Regions from separate parts of the Microbacterium sp. NPDC060117 genome, predicted to be linked through region 2. Evidence: predicted binding sites of a transcription regulator. Region 2 holds the regulator's gene; the other holds the start of a gene.

Region 1 (7,041 bases), 630 kb from region 2:
GCTCCCGCTCGCCATCGGCCGCGAACACCAGGTCGGCGGCCTCGACCGCGGCGATCCCCGCACGGTGCAGTCGCTCGGCCGAGATCGGATCCCGCACGAACAACCGCGCCTCTCGTGCCGCCCGCGCCAGCGCTGCGGAAGCGGCGGAGTCGACCTTCTCACCCCAGCTGAAGCCCAGCAGCCGAGCGTCGGCGCCGAGCCGCCGCGCCAGCCGGAGCATCTCGGCGCGCGTCACCGCCTCTGCGCGGTTGTACCCGCCGTCCATGATGTCGGCGCCGATCACGGCGAACGACCGCGCGGCCCGGAGCTGGTCGGCGAGCGCGCGCACCTCGCGCCAGCGTCCGCGCAGGGTCCCGCCGCTCAGCAGCGGCGCGTGCAGCACCCGCACCCTGGCGCAGTCCTCCTCCGGGATGACGTAGGCGTCGGCGTCGCGCATGACGGCCACGACATCGCCCGGGGTGTTCGCGAGATACGCCTCGAACATCGCTTGATCGCCGATGTTGCCGCCGCCCGCGGGGAGCATCACAGCGTCCCGATCCCGATCCTGTTCCCCCTGGTCGGAGCCACGGCGGAGGGGACGGCGCCGCGGATGCGCCAGCACGCGCATCCGCTCCACGGCGTGCACGAGGCGCAGCCCGGCGTGGGAGAGGAGCGCCTGCCGAGCGCGCGCGTACAGGCTGCGCCTGAGCCGCGATTCGCGCCGCGTGGGTGCGACGGCGGGCACCGTCCGGGCCCCTTCTGTGATCGGCATGCGTCCTCCGCCGCGATGCTATTGCCTGTGACCGCGCGGTGATATACCTGTGTCGTGGTTCACCCGACCCCGTCGTCGCACGACGGATCCGGCCCTCGGGCATGAGGATCGTCAGCTTCTCCCTCGTCGTGCCCTATCCGGGCATTCCGCACGCCGGCGGTGAGTACTACCGTCGGCATCTCGGCGCTCTGAGCGCGCTCGGCCACGAGGTCACCGTCGTCGCCCCCGACACCGAGCTCAACCGGATCGGCCTCGCGCGCACGCAGGATCCCGACGGTGTGGTCCTGGTCGCGGGTGACGACTCCCGCGGCATGCGTGCCCTCGATCGTCTCGCGGCGTTCCTGCTGCCGCACTGGCTCGCACCCAGCAGGCGCAGCGCGCTGCGACGCAGCCCCGCCGTGCGCGAGGCCCTTCGGCATGCGGAGTTCGTCGAGGCCCAGTGGGAGGAGACGGCGTTCCTCCTGCGGGGCACGGCGGGACGGCGACCGACCGCGCTGGTCGCGCACGATGTGCCGCTGCAGCGGGAGCTCCGGTGGCTGCGATCCGCCCGGGCGCAGAGCGCCACCACCAAGGTCGTGTGGCGAGGATGGCGCGCGCTCGTGGTCGCCGTGACGCAGCCCTCGTCGTTCCGAAGCGCTGATGTCGTGATCGTGCTGAGCGACAAGGACGCCCGGCAGGTGCGTCGCGCCAGCCGGCGCCCGCGTGTGGTCGCACTCGATCCGCCGCTGTGGGATCCGGCCGAGCATCCCGATCCCGCACCGGGTGGAGCGGCCGGGCCAGACGGATCGGCCGTGTCAGGCGGAGAGGACATGCCGGGCGGATCGGCCATGTCAGGCGGAGAGGACATGCCGGGCGGATCGGCCATGTCAGACGGAGAGGACATGCCGGGCGGATCGGCCATGCCGGGCAGAGGACCCGCCGTGTTCGTCGCGGCCTTCGACCGGCGCGAGAACGTGGAGGCGGCCGTGTGGCTGCTGGACGAGGTGTGGCCCTCGGTGTGCGCGGCCCTGCCCGAGGCTGCGCTGATGCTCGTCGGCGTCCACCCTCCGGAGTTGCTGTACCACCGTGCAGCGCTGAGCTCCGGAGTGACCGTCACGGGCTATGTCGACGACCTCGACGAGGTCTATGACACGGCCTCGGCCGCGCTCGTCCCGCTGCACTCGGGGGCAGGCGTGAAGTTCAAGACGATCGACGCGCTGCTGCGCGGGCTCCCCGTCATCGCCACCACGGTCGGTGCGGAGGGGATCACCGACGACGACGGCCGGCACCCGTTCCCCGTGACGGATGATCCGCGCGAGTTCGCCGTGGCAGTGGTCACCGCACTCGGAGGCGCCTCTGCATCGGATTCCGAGGTGACCGAATGGGCGCGCACCCGGTACGGCACCGACCGCTACGCGCGCCGACTGGTCGAGCTGATCCCGGCGCTGGGCGTGCGCTCCCCGCTCTGAACACCCTCTGCGTCGAAGACGCGTTCCTGGGGGCGCCCCGCCTCCTCCCCCAGCCCGCATCGTGCGAGCGCAGCGGGCGCCCGACCTGTCGTGACCTCGGGTCGTCGAGCGAGGACGCGCGCGGCGCGACCGAGACGAAACGCGCGCTCTCGCGGCTGCTCACGCGATGTGTTCGGTGCGTGCGCGTCCGCCGAGGCGGGGTGGCGCCCCGGTGCCGGGTGGGGGCAGGAACCAGACTCTCGCGCGGATGCCGGCGCCGTCGACACGGATGTTCCAGCCGTTGTCGTGGATGAGGTGGTGGCAGGTCTCGCAGAGCAGCACACCGTTGGACAGGTCTGTTTTGCCGTGGTCGCGTTTCCACCAGTCGATGTGGTGGGCTTTGGTCATTCCGGGTGGGAGTCCGCAGAACGCGCACCCCCCGTCGCGTTCGGTGAGGGCGTGGCGTTGGGCGCGGGTGAAAAGGCGCCGGTCGCGTCCCCAGTTCAAGACCTCCCCGTCGTCCCCGCACACCCAGCTGGTCATGCCGCCCCCGCCTGCCATGCGGCGGACGGTGTCGATGCTGACCGGCTGCTCGATCCCGTCGATCAGCCCGAACCCGGTGCCGTGCTCCAGGTCGATCGCGTTGACGCGGACGATCACGGTCGCCCCGTTCAACGTCTTGTTCCGCTGACAGGTGAGGGCATGTTCGGCGAAATGGACGAGAGCGTCAGCCTGGACCTGCACCACGCTGCGCCGATCCGCATCCGGGGCGACCGGGTCCCGACCCTCACGTTTCGCGGCGAACTCGGCAGACACGAACCCCTCGATCGCCGTCTTCACCGCCGCCGCCCGTCCCGGATCCAGCACCGCGTTCACGTGCAGCATCCCATCCCGCTCGAACAGGGTCAGCGACGCCCGCGCCCGCAACTCGTCCTCCCGCGGGGCGACACCATCCGGATCCAGATGCGCCTCCAACCGGGTCACCATCCGCCGCACCTCGTCCAACGACAACCCGGGCGCCTTGCCGACCAGGAACTCCTCCGCCTGCGCGACGGCCCCACGGCCGACTTTCACGATCATCCGGTCCAGGAACGTGACCAGCAGATCCGTCACCGCCGCGCCGATCCGGCCCACGGCCAGCGCCTCCCGCAGTGCGGGGAACTTCGCCGGCAGCGGCTCACCGATCAGGTTCGAGCGCGGTGCGGTCGCCTCCCCGACCTTGACCAGCCGGGTCGCGTCCCCCGTCGACGTCCCGGTGGTCGTCGCGATCAGTTGGGCCGTGTTCCGGTAGCCCTGCTGCTTCGCCAAAGACTCCGGCCCCAACTCTCGCCGCGACTCGTACGCGATCGCCGCCGCGACCTCTGCATGCACCGCTCCTGAGGAACGGTGCAGCAACCCCAGCACGTCGTTCACTGCCACCAGCTGCGCGCGCGACAGATCCCCGCCAGACCGCGCATCACCCCACGCCTCCACCAGAAGCCGGGTGGCTTCCAGGAGCGGATCAAGGGTGCTGGTCATGCTCCGATCCTACCAAGAATCGAAGATATGTTCTAGAGTTGTCCACAGGAAGATTTCACTTCAGACCTGGGAATTCCCTGCACTTGCAAGACGCCGCACCGGTCGCTCCGCCCGCTTCGACGGGCCCGGCGTCCCGCCGCCCTAAGCTGGCCCCATGGGCGAGCGTCGCGTCATCCACGCCATCACGCCGGGCGACCACTTCTCCCCCCGCACCGGATCCGCGGTTCCGACGGTGGTGCACCTGCTCGCGGATGCCGCCGTGCGTGCGGGCGACGCCCGTCATGGCGTGATCCTGGACCGCACCACCATGTCCCCGCGGTATGACGGCGTCGACCTGATCGAGTACGACGGCGCACCCGGTGTGACCCGCAACGGCCACTACTTCGATGCCGCGGCAGGGCGCCTCGGCCTGCTCCGTCCGCGGGTCGCGCAGTGGTTCGCCCCGCTCGCGGATGCGGTGCGCGCGCTGCCGGAGGCCGATGTGCTCGCGCACAACGCGCCGATCCTGCCCCGGCTGCTGCGCGGCAGCGGCCACCGCGTGTCGATCTATGCGCACAACCAGCTGTTCCGCACCTACGGACCCCGCGAGGCGGACCGCATCGTCGGAGAGGCGGCGGCGGTCATCTGCGTGAGCGACGCTCTGGCCGACGAGACCAGCGAGCTGCTTCCGCGCGCACAGCGATCGAAGGTGGCGGTCGTGGAGAACCCGGTGGACACCTCCCGGTTCTCCCCTGCCTCGCAACGGGCCACCGGCTCCCGTCCCGTTCGCGTGCTGTACGTCGGGCGGATGATCCCGTCGAAGGGCCCCGACGTGCTGGCCAGGGCGGCCAGGGCTTTCGGACCGGACGAGGCCGAGTTCGTGTTCGTGGGCAGCCACGAGTTCGACCCGAATGCGCCCGCCACCCCCTACGAGCAGGAGGTGCGCGACCTCGCCCTCGCGAGCCGTGCCACGGCGACCTTCCTGCCGTTCGCCGACAGGGACGCCCTCCCCGCCCTCTATCGCGACGCCGAGGTGCTCGTCGTGCCCTCGGTCTGGGCCGAGCCCAGCGGGCTGATCCTGGGCGAGGGCATGGCGAGCGGCCTGCCGATCATCGCCTCCCGCACGGGCGGCATCCCGAGCGTGGTCGGAGACGTGGCCGTGCTCGTGCCGCCGAACGATCCCGACGCACTGGCCGCCGCACTGCGCGAGCTCATCGCGGATCCTGCGGAGAGGACCCGGCGCGGCGAGGCCGGCCTGCGCCGGGCGGAGCAGCGGAATCCGGACTGGGCGTGGGCGCGGCTGCGCGCACTGCTCGAGCGGATCTGATCCGGGTCGGCGCCCCCAGCCCCAGGACGGGGCCGGGTCCGGGTCCGGGTCCGCGAGACCGAACCGTCGTCGCGAGACCGACGATGAAATCCTCGGTCTCGCGACCCCGTCTCGGTCTCGCTGTCAATGGCCCGGGTCAGCCGATGGCCCGAGTCAGCGCCCCCAGCGCCGCAGCGGACGCACCAGGGCAAGGTGTGCGAGGGCGTCCAGCTGGCACCGCAGCGCGAAGAGCACGCGTCGCGCGCGCAGTTCGCGGCGTGCGGCGGCCGACTTGACCCGGAACTTGTGTCGCTGCATTCCCCGCCATGCCGCCCGCAGGGCCTGCCGATCGGCGGTGGAGTTGTCGGCGGAGAAGTACGTGCGCGCCCAGACCGCGCGGCTCTCGCGCACATTCAGCACGGTGTTCCCCGAGGCGTTCGCCCCGTGGCGGCGATATCCGACCAGGATCTCGTCCAGCGGCACGATCGGACCGCGCCGGGACAGGCGCACCAGGGCGTCCCAATCGTCGGCCACTCGATATGAAGGATCGAACCCGCCGATCGCGTCGATCGCATGGCGTCGCAGCACGATCCCACTCGGCGGGTAGAGGTGATTGGCGAGGAACAGCTCGGGCAGCGTGGCGTCCTCCTCGGGTGCGAGCGACACTACGTGCCCGCCGCGCACCGCCTCGCGCGCCCGCATGAAACGAGCGAACTCCCCGTCCCCGAGTGGGGCGGAGCCGGCATCGATCCAGTCCGCGACCGCATATGCGCCGACCGCGTCCGGTCGTGCGGAGAGCACGCGCAGCAGCCGCTCGTACAGCACCGGGGCCACGAGGTCGTCGTGATCCATGAAGACCACGTACTCGACGTCGGCGCCGAGCAGCGCCAGCCCGGCGTTGCGGGTGCGGGCGATGCCCTCGTTCTTCTTCTGCACGAGCGTCAGCCGCGGGTCCTCGAACGCGGTGCGCACGATCTCGGCACTGCCGTCGGAGGATCCGTCGTCGAGCACGATCACCTGCAGCGCGGAGTGCGTCTGCGCGAGCACCGATCGCAACGTCTCGGTGATGTGGCGGGCGCCGTTGTAGAGCGGGATGATGATCCCGATCGTCGCCTCGCCGGCTCGTCCTGCGGTCACCTGCGCTCCTGTGCCGGTCGCCCACACCTGAGGATGTGCCACCTCGAGTCGATGATAGCCAGCGCGATCCGCGGCGCGTGCGTCCAGCGACGAGGGTGAGCCGGATCCCGCGCGGGCATACTGGAACCGCACACGGACAGGAGGCGAGATGGCGCGAGCCCGAGCCCTGCACGGGTCGACGGGCCGCGGGGCGATGCGCGCCTCGACGGCGTCGTCGCCTTCTCAGAGCGCGGTCCTCTGGCTGAGCGTCGAGGTGCCCGACCGGTTCGGACAGGGTGGGCAGCGCCGGCAGTACCACCAGATCGCCGCCCTGCGCGAGCACGGACGACGGATCGTCGTGGTCAGCCCGGCAGGACCCCAGGACGACTCCTCGATCGCGGCGCTCACCGAGGTGATCCGGCCGCGGCTGCACGTCAAGGGCAGGGCCGTGCCCGGCGCGGCCCGGCGACTCGCTCGGCTCGTGCGCAGTCCCCGCTGGGAGGCGATCGCGCTGTCGCACCAGGATTCGGTCTGGCTGCTGCCCGAGGGCGTCGGCGCTCCCGTGCTGCTCGACGTGCACAACGCGATGAGCGCCTGGCTCCTCACCCGTGGTCTTCCCGACCAGGCCGCGCAGCACCGTCAGCTGGAGGCGCGGGCGATCACCCGCGCCGAGGGGGTGATCACCTGCTCCGACACGGAGCGGATCCGGCTGATCGAGCAGCATCCGGACGCGGCGCCGCGCGTCTTCACCGCGCCTCTCGGCATCGACCCCGCGGAGTGGCCCGATCGCGAGTACTCCCGCAGCGCGCCCCTGGTCGCCCTCTTCGGCGGCTGGGCCTGGGAGCCGAACCGGCGCGGCCTGGACTGGTTCCTCGGCGAGGTCTGGCCGCTGCTGGCCGCCCTGGCCCCCGATGCGCGGTGCCGGATCGCCGGCACCGGACTGG
Region 2 (7,041 bases):
TTGACGTCACGCAGCGCCACCGCGATGTCATCGAGGATGTCGCTCGCCACCTGCTCCGGCACCGGATGCGTGTTCTCGTTCACGTTCAGCGCCACAGGCAGCGGTGCCTGCGGGGCACCGTACGGGCGCAACCCGCGGAGATCGTCACGAAGGGGTAAGTCGTCGAGCGAGACAGTCACCCTGCCATGCTAGGCGGCTGCGCCGTGTGCCAGGACACAGATGACCGCGGTTGCTGAGCGACGCCGAAGCCGGGCTGCTGTCAGCGCCCGGCCGAGCCGTACTGCGCCGGGATCGCCAGGTGCTGTCCGACCTCGATCACACCGCCGTCGACGAGGTTCAGCTTGGAGATCTCGGCGACGACATCACGCGGATCGGCGTTCGGCGCAATCTCGCCCGCGATCGACCACAGGGTGTCGCCCGGCTGCACGGTGACGGTCGCGAAGGTGTTGCCCGTCGTCTGCTCACCGGAGGCGAGCGCGGATCCGCTGCTCAGCGCCGCGAACGCGATCGCACCGGCCACCGGGAGCGCGACCAGCGCCGCGAGCACGCGCCGACCGCGTGCGGTGATCCGCAGTCGCGTGGCGGGAACCTGACCGGCGAAGGTGATGCTGCTCATGGTGCTTCTCCTCAGTGTCTGTGTCGGTCCGCCCCTCCCCGGATCCGAATCCCCCGATGAGGATCTTCGAATCCGGGCCTCTGGAGAGGCGAACCTACGTTCCGAAACTACTTTCGAGTTCGAACATCTGTCAAGCCTTCTTCGAATATCAGTTCCGAAGACTTGCCGACACGCTCGAACAGATCTATCGATTCCGCCCCGATCTCGGATACGGTTTCGATAACAAGACCCCATCACGGACCACCGACATTCGAATCGCCGCCCGCGAATCCATGCCGATCCCACGGATCCGCGAGGGCACGACGCACACGAAGGAGATGGCATGAGCGACGGTGCGACCCCCGGCTCCGAGGCCCCGCGGACGCGGCGCCGCAAGAGCCTCAGTGCGAAGCAGATGGCGATCCTCGAGGTCATCCAGACCTCGATCGCCCGGCACGGCTATCCGCCGAGCATGCGCGAGATCGGCGACGCCGTGGGCCTCAAGTCCCTGAGCAGCGTGACGCATCAGCTCGGCCAGCTCGAGCTCAGCGGCTATCTGCGCCGCGATGCCGGCAAGACCCGCGCCATGGAGGTCCTGATCGATCTTCCCGGCACGTCCACGGAGAATCCCGCGGACACGGCTCCGTCGGTCGGCGACGCGGCGCTCGTGCCGCTCGTGGGCCGGATCGCGGCCGGCGTGCCGATCACGGCGGAGCAGCAGGTCGAGGAGATCTTCCCGCTCCCCCGCCAGCTGGTCGGCAAGGGCGACCTGTTCATGCTGAAGGTCTCAGGGGAGTCGATGATCGACGCCGCCATCTGCGACGGCGACTGGGTGGTGGTGCGCTCTCAGGGCACGGCGGAGAACGGTGAGATCGTCGCCGCGATGCTCGACGGCGAGGCCACGGTGAAGACGTTCCGCCGCCGAGACGGCCACGTGTGGCTGCTCCCCCGCAACAGCGCGTTCGAGCCGATCCTCGGCGACGACGCCACGGTGCTCGGCAAGGTCGTGGCGGTGCTGCGCGCCGTCTGATCCCCTGCACGACGACGATGCCCTCCCGGACGGATCCGGGAGGGCATCGTCGTTCACGGCCCTTCGACGGGCTCAGACCGGTCAGACGGCGACCGACACGTCCTCGCGGACGCGGCGGGTGGCCTCGACGATGTTGCGCAGCGAGGCATTGGTCTCCTCGTAGCCGCGGGTCTTCAGGCCGCAGTCCGGGTTGACCCAGAGCTGGCGCGTCGGGATCTCCTCGACCGCGCGGCGCAGCAGCGTCTCGACCTCGGACACGTCGGGGACGCGCGGCGAGTGGATGTCGTAGACGCCCGGGCCGATGCCGTGGTCGAAGCCGGCCGCGGCGATGTCGGTGACGACCTCCATGCGGCTGCGGGCGGCCTCGATCGAGGTGACGTCCGCGTCGAGGGCCCGGATCGCGTCGATGACCACGCCGAACTCCGAGTAGCAGAGGTGCGTGTGCACCTGCGTGGCGGTCTCGGCGCCCGCGGTGGAGAGGCGGAAGGAGGCGACGGACCAGTCCAGGTACGCCGGCTGGTCGGCCTTCTTCAGCGGCAGCAGCTCGCGCAGCGCCGGCTCGTCCACCTGGATGACGCCGATGCCTGCGGCCTCCAGGTCCGCGATCTCGTCGCGCAGCGCGAGAGCCACCTGATTGGCGGTCTCGGCGAGCGGCTGGTCGTCGCGCACGAACGACCAGGCGAGGATCGTGACCGGCCCCGTCAGCATGCCCTTCATCGGCTTCGCGGTGAGGGACTGCGCATACTGCGACCAGGCGACGGTGATCGGCGCCGGACGCGAGACGTCACCCCAGAGGATCGACGGGCGGGTGGCACGGGATCCGTAGGACTGCACCCAGCCGTTCTCGGTGACGTCGAAGCCGTCGAGGTTCTCGGCGAAGTACTGCACCATGTCGTTGCGCTCGGGCTCGCCGTGCACGAGCACGTCCAGGCCCAGGTCCTCCTGCAGCGCGACGACGCGACCGATCTCCTCGCGGAGGAACCCGTCGTACTCGCCCGCCGTGATCTCGCCCTTGGTGAACTGCGCGCGGGCGCGGCGGATCTCGCCGGTCTGCGGGAAGGACCCGATCGTGGTGAGCGGGAGCGCGGGCAGGTCCAGAGCGATGGACTGCGCTGCCACGCGCGCGTCGTAGTCGCCGCGGTCGAAGTCGGCCTCGGTGAGCGCGGCAGTGCGGGCGCGGACGGCGTCCACGCGCACGCCGGGGGCGCTGAGCCGGTCCGCCAGGGCGGCGGAGGCGGCATCGAGCTCGCCGGCGATCGCGGCCCGCCCCTCGGCGAGGCCCTTCGCGAGGGTCGTGACCTGCGCGACCTTCTGGTCGGCGAAGGCGAGCCAGCTCACGAGGCGGGCGTCGAGCTTCGACTCGTCCTCGACGTCGTGGGGCACGTGCTGCAGCGACGTGGAGGTCGACGCGGAGACGCCGGCGGCGCCGAGGCCACGGAGCGCCTCGAGCGTGTCGAAGGCGGCCGCGAGGTCGCCGCGCCAGATGTTGTGCCCGTCGATCACACCGCCGACGAGGACCTTGTCGGCGAGACCCGGAACGGCGGCGGGAACGGTGCCCCGCACGAGGTCGAGACCGATGGCCTCGATCGGGGCGGCGGCGAGCACCGCGAGGTTCGCATCGAGCGCGGCGTAGGGCGCGGCGACGAAGACGGCGGGGCGCTCGGTCAGACCGCCCAGGACGGCGTAGGCGCGCTCGGCGGCGGCGCCGAGCTCGGCCACGGACGACGGCAGCGACTCGCTCACGAGCGCGGGCTCGTCGAGCTGGACCCACTCCGCCCCGGCGGCCGTGAGCGCACCGAGCAGCTCGGCGTAGACCGGGATGAGGTCATCGAGCCGGGACAGCGGGTCGAAGCCCTCGGGCGCCTCGTCCGCCGCCTTGGCGAGCGCGAGGAAGGTGACGGGGCCGACGATCACGGGGCGGGTACGGAAGCCGGCCGCGGCCGCCTCCTGCACCTGGCGCACGATGCGGTCGCTGGAGAGGGAGAAGACGGTGTCCGGGCCGATCTCGGGCACGAGGTAGTGGTAATTCGTGTCGAACCACTTGGTCATCTCGAGCGGCGCGCGCTCACCCTCGCCGCGTGCGATGGTGAAGTACGCCGGCAGCCCGATGGTTCCGTCGGCGGAGCGCAGGTCCTCGAAGCGCGCCGGGATCGCGCCCACGGTGACGGCGGCGTCGAGCACCTGGTCGTAGAACGAGAACGACTCGGGGATCGCGGAGTCGGCACGGCCCAGGCCCTGCACGGCGAGACGCTCGCGCGTCGTCGCGCGCAGCTCCGCAGCGGTGCGCTCGAGCTCGGCCTCGTCGATCCGTCCGGCCCAGAACGCCTCGACGGCCTTCTTGAGCTCACGGCGACGGCCGATGCGCGGGTAGCCCAGGATGGTGCCCTCGGGGAATGCGGTCATGACGGTCCTCTCTGACGGAAGGGGGAAGGAAGCGGGCGCGTACACGCCGCGGGACTCTGTGAACTGCGGGACCTCGCGCGGGGAAGCGCTGCTCTCGGGAAGCACCCCTGACGCCTCGAGCACGTCCAGCACCGTGCGGTGCTGGTTGAACGCGTACAGGTGGACGCCCGGCGCGCCACCATCCACGAGCTCGCGCACGAGCTCCGCCGCATGGGCGACGCCGATCTCGGTGCGGCCCTCGGCAGTCGGCTCGACCTCGAGCTCGATGGACAGCTCGGCGGGAATCTCCTCGCCGCTGAGCTCCAGCACCCGGCGCAGGCGCGCGGGCGATGTGATCGGCATGATGCCGGGCAGGATCGGGATGGTGACGCCGGCGCGACGGGCCCGTTCGACGAAGGCGAAGTAATCGTCGGGGTGGAAGAACAGCTGCGTGATCGCAAGAGTCGCGCCCGCGGCCTGCTTGGCCAGCAGCGCGTCGATGTCCTGGTTCCGGTAGGTCGAGCGCGGATGCCCGTTGGGGTAGGCCGCGACGGCGATGTTCACCTTGCGGCGCGGCGTCACCTGCACGGCTCCGGGAACACCCGGGATCGGCCGCTCCTGATAGGGCGCACGCTCCGCCTGCGCCCGGTCGATCAGCTGGACGAGCTGGGCCGAGCTCTCCAGGTCTCCGAGGAACGGCTGGCTCTCGTCGAGCGGCGGATCGCCGCGCAGGGCGAGGAAGCTGAGGATCCCGGCATCGAGGAACTCCCGGATCAACCGCGAGGCTCCGGCGTAGGTGTTGCCGACGCAGGTGAGGTGCGCGAGCGGCTCGACCGAGGTGTGCTCTCGGATGTAGCGCAGCACGTCGAGCGAGCGACCGCCGACGGATCCGCCCGCGCCGTAGGTCACGGAGATGAACCGGGGCGCGGCGGAAGCGAGCTGCTGGATCGTCTCATGCAGCGCCTCGATGGGCGCCGTGGTGCGCGGCGGGTAGAGCTCGAAGGAGATGGGCACGCGCGGCAGCACCGCCCCGGCGGGGGCGAACGGCGGCGCGTCGAAGGACATCTCTCTCCAGGGTCGGGGCGGTCACCCCACGCTAGGCGGCGTCGCGATGCGCCGCATGCTGTGTTTCACCATGTGTCGGCGCGCGCTCTTCTAGGCTCGGGTGATGAGCTCTCCGCACGGATCCTGGCCCTCCCCGCTGTCCGCCGCCGACCTCGCCGTCGCCGGCGCGAAGATCGACGGCGCCCGGTACGCCCTGGGCGGCATCTGGTGGAGCGAGTCGGTACCGCAGGAGCGCGGACGCATGCGCGTGATGCGCCGCGACGGCGAGGGCGCGGCGCGGGAGGTGCTGCCCGCACCGTGGAACGCTCGCTCGCGCGTGCACGAGTACGGCGGCGGTGCATGGACAGTGGCAGAGGACGGGACGCTGTTCTTCGTCGACGGCGAGGACCAGCGCGTGCACCGCCTGGATCCCGGCGCCGATGCGCCGGTGCCGCTGACCGTCGCAGGGGCGCAGTACGGCGGCCTCCGTCTGCAGCAGGGGCGCCTGTTCGCGGTGCGGGAAGACCTGCGCGCCGACCCGCACAAGCGGGCGATCGTCGAGATCCCGGTCGACGGCTCCGCCGCGGAGGACGACGATGCGATCGTCACGGTCCTCAGCGGCGACGGCTTCTTCGCGCATCCTGCGCTCTCCCCCGATGGCACGCGTCTCGCCTTCGTGGCGTGGGACGAGCGGCACATGCCCTGGGAGCACGCGTTCTGCTTCGTCGCGAACCTGCTCACGGGAGCGCGCACGCCCGTTCCGGCGCGCGCCCCGCTGCAGCCCGAATGGATCACCGACGACGAGCTGCTGTTCGCCGACGACCCGACCGGCCGCTGGAACCTGCACCGTGCCCGGATCGGCGAGCAGCCCGTGCCGCCGATACCGACGCCCCCCGCCGAGACAGCGTCGTTCGCCCTCGCCGACGCCGACACCGGCGGCGGACTGTGGGTGCTCGGGCAGCGCTGGTTCCGAATCCTCGAGGACGACAGGATCCTCGCCGTCCGCACGAACGGGTCCGATGCGCTCGTCCTGCTCGACGTCGACGGCGTGCTCCTGCGCGAACTCGACGTGCCCTTCGACGGGGACCTGAGCCTCGAGGACGCGCGCGGATCCCGCGTGCTGATCACGGCGCAGGGACGACGGGTCACCCCCGGCCTCTGGGAGCTCGACGTCGATGCCGGCACCGTGCGCGCGGTCCGCGGCGGGGATCCCGTGGATCCGGCGTGGGTCCCCGGCGCTCGCGCGGTGACCTTCGACGGGCCGCACGGCCCGGTGCACGCCTTCGACCACGCCCCCGCGAACCCGGACGCCGACGCGGATCCGGACGCTCTGCCGCCGTACATTGTGCAGGTGCACGGCGGGCCGACCGCCCACGCGTCGGGCGCGCAGGCGGGCTGGATCACCTACTTCACGAGCCGCGGCATCGGCGTGCTCGAGGTGAACTACGGCGGTTCGACCGGGTATGGGCGCGCGTACCGCGAGCGGTTGGACGGCCTGTGGGGCATCGTCGACGTGGACGACGTGCTGGCTGCCGCGCGGGGACTCGCCGAAGCCCGCATCGCGGACCCCGCCCGCATCGCGATCCGCGGGGGCTCCGCCGGCGGATGGACGGTGCTGTCGGCCCTGGTGCGCGGCGGGGTGTTCGCGGCCGGTCTCGACCGGTACGGGGTCGTGGATCTGCGCCTGCTGGCCGAGGAGACGCACGACTTCGAACGCTCCTACCTCGACGGCCTCGTCGGCCCGCTGCCCGAGGCGGAGCAGACCTACATCGACCGTTCCCCGCTCACCCATGCCGACCGCATCGACGTGCCGGTGCTGATCCTGCAGGGCGCGGACGATGCGGTCGTGCCGCCCTCGCAGTCCGAGGCGATCCGCGACGCGCTCGCCGACCGCGGCGTGCCGCACGAGTACCGTCTGTTCGAGGGCGAGGGGCACGGATTCCGGCAGGCAGGAACGATCGCCGCCGCCGCCGAAGCCGAGCTGCGATTC

What was found. The regulator LexA, encoded in region 2, represses DNA repair genes until DNA is damaged. The targets are predictions, from matches to a motif close to TCGAACANNTGTTCGA.
Region 1: ACFWCK_RS16445 (DUF222 domain-containing protein) is a predicted target of LexA. The motif match lies at 3,716-3,731, and genes of this name have one in related genera.

Annotation. Positions count from the first base shown of each region.
Region 1 is NZ_JBHWXR010000004.1:122,549-129,589, reverse strand. It holds gene ACFWCK_RS16455 (polysaccharide pyruvyl transferase family protein) at 1-751, opposite strand, end outside; gene ACFWCK_RS16450 (glycosyltransferase) at 853-2,199, shown strand; gene ACFWCK_RS16445 (DUF222 domain-containing protein) at 2,359-3,696, opposite strand; gene ACFWCK_RS16440 (glycosyltransferase family 4 protein) at 3,851-5,002, shown strand; gene ACFWCK_RS16435 (glycosyltransferase) at 5,156-6,118, opposite strand; gene ACFWCK_RS16430 (glycosyltransferase family 4 protein) at 6,267-7,041, shown strand, end outside.
Region 2 is NZ_JBHWXR010000004.1:753,269-760,309, reverse strand. It holds gene ACFWCK_RS19190 (histidinol-phosphate transaminase) at 1-179, opposite strand, end outside; gene ACFWCK_RS19185 (LysM peptidoglycan-binding domain-containing protein) at 260-616, opposite strand; gene ACFWCK_RS19180 (hypothetical protein) at 673-942, shown strand; gene lexA (transcriptional repressor LexA) at 939-1,625, shown strand; gene metE (5-methyltetrahydropteroyltriglutamate--homocysteine S-methyltransferase) at 1,707-4,028, opposite strand; partial or broken gene ACFWCK_RS19165 (methylenetetrahydrofolate reductase) at 4,146-5,072, opposite strand; gene ACFWCK_RS19160 (prolyl oligopeptidase family serine peptidase) at 5,176-7,041, shown strand, end outside.